Regions from separate parts of the Kitasatospora sp. NPDC004723 genome, predicted to be linked through region 2. Evidence: riboswitches for the same ligand, from Rfam matches in the RefSeq annotation. Region 2 holds a riboswitch; the other holds the start of a gene.
The links. Region 2 has a riboswitch for thiamine pyrophosphate ahead of ABZW10_RS06295 (cytosine permease). Riboswitches for the same ligand answer to the same signal wherever they lie in the genome.
Positions count from the first base shown of each region.

Region 1: another riboswitch for thiamine pyrophosphate. It lies ahead of thiO (glycine oxidase ThiO); the one in region 2 lies ahead of ABZW10_RS06295 (cytosine permease).

Region 1 is NZ_JBEXJT010000005.1:115,596-120,861, reverse strand. It holds gene ABZW10_RS08530 (thiazole synthase) at 1-280, opposite strand, end outside; gene thiS (sulfur carrier protein ThiS) at 284-505, opposite strand; gene thiO (glycine oxidase ThiO) at 502-1,665, opposite strand; TPP riboswitch at 1,660-1,766, opposite strand; gene ABZW10_RS08515 (FAD-dependent oxidoreductase) at 1,865-3,103, shown strand; gene ABZW10_RS08510 (Rv2175c family DNA-binding protein) at 3,163-3,528, shown strand; gene thiE (thiamine phosphate synthase) at 3,525-4,169, shown strand; gene ABZW10_RS08500 (polyprenyl synthetase family protein) at 4,220-5,266, opposite strand, start outside.
Region 2 is NZ_JBEXJT010000003.1:337,877-343,142, forward strand. It holds gene ABZW10_RS06280 (peptidoglycan-binding protein) at 1-568, opposite strand, end outside; tRNA gene ABZW10_RS06285 (tRNA-Ser) at 770-857, opposite strand; gene ABZW10_RS06290 (trypsin-like peptidase domain-containing protein) at 924-2,654, opposite strand; TPP riboswitch at 2,837-2,984, shown strand; gene ABZW10_RS06295 (cytosine permease) at 2,978-4,444, shown strand; gene ABZW10_RS06300 (glycerophosphodiester phosphodiesterase family protein) at 4,552-5,266, shown strand, end outside.

The sequences.
Region 1 (5,266 bases), on a different contig from region 2:
TGCCGAGTGCCTCGCGGGCCAGCCGGGCGGTCAGCACGGCCTCGCCGGCGGTGAAGCAGCCGGCCGTGTTGGGCAGCACCCGGATGCCGTTGCGGCTCAGCACGTCCAGCACCGAACCCTGGGTGCCGGCGTTCACCCGGCGCATCGCCACGGTGGTCAGCTCGGTGCCGGAGACCCGCAGCGCCTGCTCCAGGACCTCCAGGCTGGGGGCGCCGCCGGTGCCCATGATCAGCCGGGAGGAGAAGGACGTCCCGGCGATGGTGAGAAGGTCGTCGGCCATCGGTCAGCCTCCCTGGACGGCGGTGAGGATCTCGATCCGGTCGCCCGCCGACAGTGGCGTGCGCGGCCACTCGGCGCGCGGCACCACGGCCTCGTTCAGGGCGGCGGCGACGCCGGAGTGCGCCTGGCTGAGGGTGGCGACCACCTCGGCGAGGGTGGTCGCGGCGGGCACCTCGCGGGGCTCGCCGTTGACGCTCAGGGGGATGTCGCTGGTGCGGGGGCTCATGCCGGGACCTTCGTGAATCGGGTGGGGGAGAACGGGTGGGCGAGCTCCGGCAGGGTGCCGGTGGCCAGGTAGTCGGCCAGCAGGTCGCCGGTGACGGGCGTCAGCAGGACGCCGTTGCGGTAGTGGCCGGTGGCGGCGACCAGGCCGGGCAGCGCGGTCGGGCCGAGCAGCGGCGCGTTGTCCGGCGAGCCGGGGCGAAGCCCTGCGCCGGTCTCCACCAGTGGCAGTTCGGTGATGCCGGGGACCAGCTCGTGCGCGTCGCGCAGCAGCTCGTACACCCCGCCGGCGGTGACCGTGGTGTCGTGGCCCTGCTCCTCGGTGGTCGCGCCGACCACCAGCTCGCCGTTCTCGCGCGGCACCAGGTAGAGGTGGCCGCCGCGGACCACGGCGCGCACGTTGCGGGAGAGGAAGGGCCGGTACGCCTCGGGCACCCGCAGCCGCAGCACCTGCCCCTTGACCGGGCGGATCGCCGGCAGCACGCCCGGGGGCAGGCCGGGCAGCAGGTGGCTGCGCGAGCCGGCCGCGAGCACGATCCGGTCGGCGGTGACGCTCTCGCCGGTGGCCAGCCGGGCGCCGGTCGCGCGGTCGTGCTCGACCAGCAGCTCGGTGGCCTCGGTGCGGTGCACCACCGCGCCGGCCCGCTCGCACGCGTGCAGCAGGGCCTCCGCCAGCCGGCGGCCGTCCACCTGGTGGTCGTCGGTGACGTGCAGGCCGCCGCGCACGCCCGGGGCGAGCATCGGCTCCAGCCGGCGGGCCTCGCGGCCGGTGAGCCACTGCGAGTCCAGGCCGAGCCGCTGGTGGAAGGCGTGCAGCTCGCGCAGTTCCGCGCGGTCGTCGGCGTCGAGGGCGACGGCGAGGGTGCCGCACTGCCGGTAGCCGATGTCCCGGCCGCCGCTCGCCTCGGTGAGTTCGGCGGCGAAGGACGCGTACCGCTCGTTGGAGGCCATCCCGAGGCGCAGCAGCGGCTCCTCGCCGTACTGGAGTTCGGTGACCGGGGCGAGCATGCCCGCCGCGACCTGGGCGGCACCGTGGCCGGGCCAGGGGTCGATCAGCAGGACGCGCAGCCCGCGCTGGGCCGCCCGCCAGGCGACGACGAGGCCGATGATCCCACCGCCGATGACCAGCACCTCGGCATGGGCGCCCCGTACCAGGCGTGTCAAAGCTGCTCTCCCTTCGCCGGTATGACCCGGATCAGGTTCGGACGGTCGCGGGCCGTGCCAGCCCGCCTCTCAGCCCGGTGCGCCGGGCTCCCGTGATGGTGCCCCCACCTTAACTCCGGGGGGTGCGCCCCCTGAAGGTGCCCGCGAGAGGGGGCGGGGAAGGGCCTAGGACCTCGGACCCGGAACCGGGCTCAGTACAGTGACGGGCGTGGCTGAGCTGAACGGAACGGGACAGACGGATCGGGTGGTCGTCGTGGGCGCCGGGCTGGCCGGGGCGCAGTGCGCCGCGGTGCTGCGGCGCGACGGCTGGCAGGGGCGGATCACGCTGGTCGGCGAGGAGCCGCACGCGCCGTACGACCGGCCGCCGCTCTCCAAGGACGTCCTGCTCGGCAAGGCCGACAGCACCGCCCTCGACCTCGACTTCGCCGAGCTCGGCGTCGAGCTGCTCACCGGCCGCCGCGCCACCGGACTCACCGCCGGCGGCCCCGGCGGCGCGGGCCTGCTGCACACCGACGCCGGGGACGAACCGTACGACGCGCTGGTGATCGCCACCGGCGCCGAGCCGCGCGCCCTGCCCGGCGCCGAGCGCGCCCACCTGCTGCACACCCTGGACGACGCGCTGGCGCTGCGCGCCCTGCTCCGCCCCGGCCTGCGCCTGGTGCTGGTCGGCGCGGGCTGGATCGGCGCCGAGGTGGCCACCGCCGCCCGGGCGGCCGGCTGCGAGGTGACCGTCGTCGAAGCAGGCCCGGCGCCCGTCCCCGGCGCGCTGCCCGCCGAGGTCGGCCGGGCGATGGCCGCCTGGTACGCCGAGGCCGGGGTGGACCTGCGCTGCGGCACCGGCGTCGCCGCCGTCGAACCGGGCGCGGTGCTGCTCGCCGACGGCTCGCACCTGCCCGCCGACGAGGTCGTGGTCGGCATCGGCGCCCGCCCGGCCACCGGCTGGCTGGCCGGCACCGGGGTCGCCCTGGACGCGGCCGGCGCCGTGCTGGTGGACGAGCGGCTGCGCACCACCGTGCCGGGCGTCCTCGCGGCCGGCGACTGCGTCAGCTACCCCTCGGCACGCTCCGGCGCCCGGCTCACCGTCCAGCACTGGGACCACGCACTGCAGTCCGGCGAGGCCGTCGCCGCCACCCTGCTCGGAACGGACGCGCCGCCGTACGACCCGGTGCAGTACTTCTGGTCCGAGCAGTTCGGCCGGATGGCGCAGTACGCCGGACGGCACGGCGCGGGCGACGAGCTGCTGTGGCGCGGCTCGCCGTCGGACGCCGGCTGGTCGGTGCTCTGGCTGCGCGACGGCGCCCTGCGGGCGCTGCTCGCGGTCGACCGGCCGCGCGACCTGACCCAGGGACGGCGGCTGATCGAGCGCGGCGCCGTGCTCGACCCGGCCCGCGCGGCCGACCCGGCGGTCCCGCTGAAGTCGGCCCTGGCCGCCGGGTAGCGCCGGGCGGCGGACCCGGTTGGTGCGCGGCGGGCCGCCGAGGTGGCAGTCTGGTGCTTGTGAGTGAGATCGAAGCCAAGATTGAAGCCCTGGTCCCCGCGTGGCTGTACCTCCCCGACATCTCCGAGAAGTGGGGTCTGGTGGTCACCGAGGTCCGCAACATGGTCAAGAAGGGTGACCTGATCGCCGTCCGCCGCGGCCCCAACAAGTCGCTGCAGGTCCCGGCGGCGTTCATCGACGAGACCGGCCCGGTGAAGCACCTGGTCGGCACGGTGACGGTGCTGCGCGACAGCGGGTTCAGCGACGAGGAGATCCTCGAGTGGATGTTCAGCGAGGACCCGTCGCTGCCCGGCACCCCCGTCCAGGCGCTCTGGGAGAACCGGGCCACCGAGGTCAAGCGCCGCGCCCAGGCGATGGCGCTGTGACGGACCGACGGGAGCGGCTCGCCGACGCCCGGCTGTACCTGTGCACCGACGCCCGGCGCGAGCGCGGCGACCTCGCCGAGTTCCTGGACGCGGCGCTGGCCGGCGGCGTCGACATCGTCCAGCTCCGGGACAAGGGCCTGGAGGCCCGGCAGGAACTGGCGGCGCTGGAGGTCTTCGCCGACGCCTGCCGCCGGCACGGCAAGCTGCTCGCCGTCAACGACCGCGCCGACGTCGCCCACGCGGCAGGCCCCGACGTGCTGCACCTCGGGCAGGACGACCTGCCGGTGCCCGCCGCCCGGGCGATCATCGGCGAGGACGTGCTGATCGGGCGGTCCTGCCACGCCGAGTCCGAGGTGGACGCGGCCGCCGCCGAGCCCGGCGTCGACTACTTCTGCACCGGTCCGGTCTGGCCGACCCCGACCAAGCCCGGACGCCCCGCGCCGGGCCTGGGCCTGGTCGAGTACGCGGCGAAGCTGGGGAGCGACCGCCCGTGGTTCGCCATCGGCGGCATCGACCTCGGCAACCTGGACGAGGTGCTGGCCGCCGGCGCCCGCCGGGTGGTCGTCGTCCGGGCCGTCACCGCCGCGGACGACCCGGGGGCCGCGGCCGCCGAGTTCGCCCGCCGGCTGCGCGCCCACTGACCGACCGGGGCCGCCGCCGTCCGCTCCGCCCCCGCGCCTGTGCGGAGGGGTCAGTACTTGCGGACGGTGGCGGCCTCGGCCAGCGCCAGCAGCGTCTCCCGGGCCCGCGGGTCCGCCAGCGGCGCCTCGTCCAGCGCGGCCAGCGCCTGGCGCAGCAGTTCCTCGATCCGCTGCTCCACCCGCTCCGGCGCGCCGCTGCGGGCCACCAGCTCGCGCAGCCCGGCGACCTCCCCGGCGGTCAGGTCCGGCGCGCCCAGCCGCTCGTCCAGGTGCCGTGCCTCGGCGGCCGGCAGGCCCCGCATCGCGTGCGCGACCAGCAGCGTCCGCTTGCCCTCGCGCAGGTCGTCGCCGGCCGGCTTGCCGGTGACCGCCGGGTCGCCGAACACGCCGAGCAGGTCGTCCCGCAGCTGGAACGCCTCGCCCAGCGGCAGGCCGAACGCCCCGTACGCCTCCACCAGCCGGGGCGGGGCCCCCGCGAGCAGGGCGCCGACCTGGAGCGGCCGTTCGATCGTGTACTTGGCCGACTTGTAGTGCAGGACGGTCTGCGCGCGGTCCAGTGCGCCCTGGTCGGTGGAGTCCCCGGCGACCGGCTCCAGCACGTCCAGGTACTGGCCGACCATCACCTCGGTGCGCATCAGGTCGAACATCGGCTTGGCGGCCAGCACCGCCGCCGGGTCCAGGCCGGAGTTCAGGAACAGCTCGTCGCACCAGATCAGCAGCAGGTCGCCGAGCAGCACCGCCGCCGAGGCGCCGTACTGCTCGCGGTCGCCGCGCCAGCCGCGCTCGCGGTGCATCGCCTCGAAGCGGCGGTGCACGGAGGGCAGGCCGCGGCGGGTGTCGCTGCGGTCCATGAGGTCGTCGTGGACGAGCGCGCTGGCCTGGAGCAGTTCCAGGGCCGCCGCCGCCCGGGTGATCCCCTCGCCCGCCGCCGGGCCGCCGGCGCCGCGCCAGCCCCAGTAGCAGAACGCCGGGCGCAGCCGCTTGCCGCCGTCCAGCAGGAAGTCGCGCAGCGCCTCGGTGACCGGCTCCAGCTGTGGGGAGACCTTGCCGAGCAGGGCCGACTGGCCGTCCATGAAGCCGACGAGGGCCGCGTTGAC
Region 2 (5,266 bases):
GGGCGGGGCCGGAGCCGCCGCCCGGCGGGGGCAGCGGCGCACCGCCGGCCGCCGCGACGATGCCGGGCATCACGACGTCGCGGAACTGCCGGGCCCGGGCGTCCCCGGGGCAGGCCGTCCCGCCGTCCGACCACTCGGGGAACATCCGGTGCACGCCGAAGCCGGGCTCGTCCCACTCGCCGCAGATCCGCAGCGGGATGCCGTGCCGCTGGTGCAGCCAGACCCCGAGCGCGACGAACGCGTTGATCTGGGCGTCCGTCCACGGATCGGTGCTCTGGTCGTCGCTGGCCGACTCCACGCTCACCGCGCCGGTGCCGTCGGCCCGGCGGTTGGCCCGCATGTTGGCGTCGGCGCGGGTCTGGGTGCCGATGTACTGCCCGACGCTGCCGTCGTACCCGACCCCGAAGTGGGACTCCAGGTTGGTGGAGTCCCTCCAGTACTCGTAGATCCGCCGCGGCGTCCACGGCGCCGCCACGCTGTGGAAGATCACCTGCGTCGGGATGATCGCCGGCTGCTCGTCCGACTCCGGTTCGAGCTCCATCTTCTCCGCACCGGGGTACCAGGCCATCAGTCTCTCCTCGCCGGGCCCAGGGCAGTTCGCCCCTTACGCCCTGACGACGGACCCCGCACCCCCACCCGAGGACGTTCCCACCCCAAACCCCCCGTTCGGGTGAACCCGGCCCACCCCGGCCCACCCCCGAACAGCACGAAGGCGGGTGCCGACCTCAGGTCGGCACCCGCCTCGAGCAGGTGGTTCTTCTCCTACCGGCGGAGAGCGTGGGATTCGAACCCACGGTACGGGGTCACCGCACGACAGTTTTCAAGACTGTTCCCTTAGGCCGCTCGGGCAGCTCTCCAGGCGGAGGTCAGCCTAACGGGTCCGGCGGGGTTCGGTGCACAGGGTTTCCGGGGCGGGTCGGGGGTCAGTTGTCGCCGACGCGGCTGCCGAGGGTGACCTTGGTGGTGGCGGTCTGGCCGTTGCGGGTGTACTCGACGTCCACGGTCTCGCCCGGCTTGTGCGTCCAGATCTTGCTGACCAGGGCGGGGCCGTTCTCGATCGGGCTGCCGCCGAGCTTGGTGATGACGTCGCCCGGCTTGAGGCCGGCCTGGTCGGCGGCGCCGCCCGGGGTGACGGCCGGCTGGCCCTGGACGTCGCGGGTCTGGATCTGCGCGCCGTCGCCCTTGTAGTCGTCGTTGCGCAGGACGTCGAGCTTGGCGTAGACCGGCTTGCCAGTCTTGATCAGGGTGTCGGCCACCCACTTGGCCTGGTTGATCGGGATCGCGAAGCCGAGGCCGATGGAGCCGGCCCGGCCGTTGCTGGAGGCGTTGGACTGGATCGCCGAGTTGATGCCGATCACGCCGCCGGCGGAGTCCAGCAGCGGGCCGCCGGAGTTGCCGGGGTTGATGGAGGCGTCGGTCTGCAGCGCGTTCATGTAGGAGGCCTGCGCGCCGGTCTCGTCGCCGGAGGCGACCGGGCGGTCCTTGGCACTGACGATGCCGGTGGTGACGGTGGACTCCAGGCCGTACGGGGCACCGATGGCGATGGTGGAGTCGCCGACGTTGACCTTGTCGGAGTCAGCCAGCGGAAGCGGCGTCAGCTTCTCCTTGGGCGGGTTGTCGAGCTTGATGACGGCGACGTCGTAGCCCTCGGCGCGGCCCAGCACGGAGGCGCCGTAGGAGCTGCCGTCGGCGAACTTGACGGTCAGCTTGCCGCCGCTGGAGGCGGGCGCGACCACGTGGTTGTTGGTGAGGATGTGGCCCTCGGTGTCGAAGACGAAGCCGGTGCCGGTGCCGGACTCGCCATTGCCCTGGGCCTTGATGGTGACGACGCTGGGCAGCGCCTTCTGCGCGATGCCGGCGACCGAGCCCGGGGCGGGCTCGTTCTTCTGGGTGTTGTTGGCCTGGACGGTGGTGGAGCTGCGGTCGGCCTTGGCGCTCACCGATTTGCCGTCGCGGTCGGCGACGGACACGCCGACCGCGCCGCCGGCCACGCCGGCCACCAGGGCGACGGCCGCGACCAGGGCGATCAGGCCGCCGCGCTTCTTGCGCGGGCCGCCGGGGACCGGCGCGCCGGGGTACTCGCCCGGGTAGCCGAGCGGGCCGCCGGGACCACCGGGGGCCCCGGGCGCGCCCGGGGTGATGTCGTGGGCGGCGCCCCAGCCGCCGAGCGGCTGGCCGGCGCCGAACGGGTGGTGGTGCTGGCCGGTCGCGCCGGGGGCCTGCGGGGCGCCCGGGGCGGCGAACGGGTCGTGCGCGACGGGCGCCGGGGGCACCGGCGTGCCCGGGGCCGGGGTGGCGTACGGGTTGTCGCCGTACGGGGCGGGGGCCTGCGCGGCCGGCGCCGCGGGGGCGGCGGGCGGCAGGACCGGCGGCGGCGCGTCCAGGTACCCGGGCTCGGCGGCCGGGGCCGGCGCGGCGGGTGCCTCCGGGGCGCCGACCTTGCCGAACGCCAGCGTGGGCGTGAACCCGCCGGAGCCCCCCTCGGCGGGCGGCTGGGGCGGCTGGTCGACTGCGGGCGTCGGTGCAGAAGCGGGGGCGGGGCCGGCCGCAGACGGCAACGCCGGACCGTCAGAAGCGGAACCCACCACCCCCTGGCCGCCGGAGGGCTGCTCCCCCTGCGGCCCGGTGGACCCAACCTCGCGCTCGGTGCTCACGGACGACCTCCATAGCTGACAGGACCAACAACCATAGTTTTTCGCACACCCGATTCGATTGCCGTAAGGACCCTTCTGAAGAACTCATAAGAATCCTTAGCCGGGCCAGACGGCCGCCGAAGCGCCGTACCCGACACGACCCGTCTTGGCGTTCCCCCCGACGGCGACTAGCCTGTCGCTCCGAACTGACACGCGGGAGCTTGGACCGACCAGGCTGAGAGTGCGCCGGTCGACCGTACGCCACGGAGCTCGTGGGCGGCTGTCGAGGGGGCGCAGACCGCCGGAACCTGTCCGGGTAATGCCGGCGTAGGGAGAAATCGGCCATGCCGTCCGCTTCGTCATCCTCGTCCTCCGGCGCGCCCGCGTCCCGGAACGTCCCCCCGCCGCAGGACGCCGCGGCCACCGCCCCCGGTTCCCCCGACGGGGACACCGCGCGGACGGCCACCGCCGTCCTGGAGCCCCCGGCCCGCACCGAGGCGCCGCTGGTGCTGGACACCGAGCCGCCCCGCACCCTCGGCTTCCGCGACCACTTCGCGCTCTGGATGAACCTCGGCGTCTCGCTGATCGGCTTCACCACCGCCGCGACCGTGCTCGGCGCCGAGGGCGAGGAGCTGTCGCTGGCCGCCGCGGTGACCGCGATCGTGGCCGGCACCGTGGTCGGCACCGCGATGCTCGGCGTGGCCGCGCTGATCGGCGCGCGGACCGGCGCGCCCGCCATGGCGAACCTGCGCGGCCTGTTCGGCACCCGGCTGTCCTACGTGCCGACGGTGCTCAACATCGTCCAGTGCATCGGCTGGGGCGTCTACGAGCTGCTGACGATCGCGCTCGGCGCGCAGACCGTGACCGGCACCGAGGGCTACCGCTGGGTCTTCGTGGTGCTGGCCGGCGCGCTGACCACCGCGCTGACCATCTGGCCGCTCGGCGCCATCGCGGTGCTGCGCCGCTTCGTCGCCGCCGCGGTGGCGGTCGCGATGGTGTACTTCACCGTCCAGCTCGGCCGGCACGGCGTGCCGGACCCGGGTGCCGGCAACTGGCACGGCTTCCTGCGGGCGACGGACTCGATGATCGCGGTGTCGATCTCCTTCGTACCGCTCGCCGCCGACTACACCCGGCACTCGCGCACCCCGCGCTCGGCGTTCTGGGGCAGCTTCTCCGGCTACACGATGGCGCAGGTCTGGTGCTACGTACTCGGGCTGATGGCGCTGCTGCAGGCGGACGGGAACCCGGAGCGGATCTTCGACTCCTTCCTGGGCGTCTGGGCCGGCTGGCTGTTCCTGCTGGTGCTGGTGCTGCGCGAGACCGACCAGTCCTTCGCCAACGTGTACTCGACCGCGATGTCGATCCACAACCTGCTGCCGAAGGTCGACCGCCGGGTGCTGACGGGCGGCACCGGTGTGCTGATCACCGTGCTCGCGCTGCAGATCACCGCGTTCACCGACTCCTACTACGCCTTCCTGGGGCTGATCGGCTCGGTCTTCGTGCCGATGTTCGCGGTGCTGGCGGTCGACTACTTCCTCGGCGCCGGGCGGCGCGGCTGGGACCTCTCCGCCGACGCGCCGTCCCGCTGGCTGATGCTGCTGCCGTGGGCGCTGGGCTTCGCCACCTACCAGCTGATCGCGCCGACCGCGGTGGCCGGCTGGTGGACGGACCTCTGGACCTCCGCGCAGGAGGCGCTGCACTTCACCCCGCAGGAGTGGACCTCGGCCTCGCTGTTCGGCTTCCTGGTGCCGGCCCTGGCCACCTGGGCGCTCACCCCGCTCACCCGGGCCCGGGGCGCCGTCGCGCGCTGACCCGCTCCGCAGCCGCGGGCGCGGAGGCGGAGGCGGAGGCGAAGACGGCCCCCCGGGTTGGGACCGTCTTCGCCTCCGCTTCACTTGCGCGGCCTATCGTGTAGGGCGTGACCAGCCCTGATGTCTCGCCCGTGACGGCCCGCACCGCACCGCCCGTCCAGGTGATCGCCCACCGCGGTTCCTCGTACGCCCTTCCCGAGCACACCCTCGCCGCCTACCGCCAGGCGCTCACCGAGGGGGCGGACGCCCTGGAGTGCGACGTGCGGGTGACCGCCGACGGGCAGCTGGTCTGCGTGCACGACCGGCGGATCGGCCGGGTCTCGGACGGCCGGGGCACGGTGTCCGCGATGACCCTGGCCGAGCTGGAGGCGCACGACTTCGGCGCCTGGAAGACCGGCCGGCCGAGCGAGGACCCGGAGCTGCGCGGGGTGCTGCGGCTGGAGAGCCTGCTGGAGCTGGTGGTGGACTGCGGACGTCCGGTGGACCTCGCGATCGAGACCAAGCACCCGGTGCGGTTCCGCGGCCGGGTGGAGTCCGAGCTGCTGCGGGTGCTGGACCGGTTCGGGATCGGCGGCGCGGGCGGTGGCGCGGGCGATGGCGGCGCGGGCGGCCACGGCGTCAACGCCCGGATCATGAGCTTCTCCTCGCTCGCGCTGGCCCGGGTGGCGGCGGCCGCGCCGCAGTACCCGCGGGTGTTCCTGTTCGAGCGCGGCCTGGTGCTGCGCGGACGGCTGCGCCCGGGCGCGCCGCTGCCGGGCGGGGCGCGGATCGCCGGTCCCGGCATCGAGCTGGTGCGGGCCCGGCCGGGGCTGGTGACCAGGC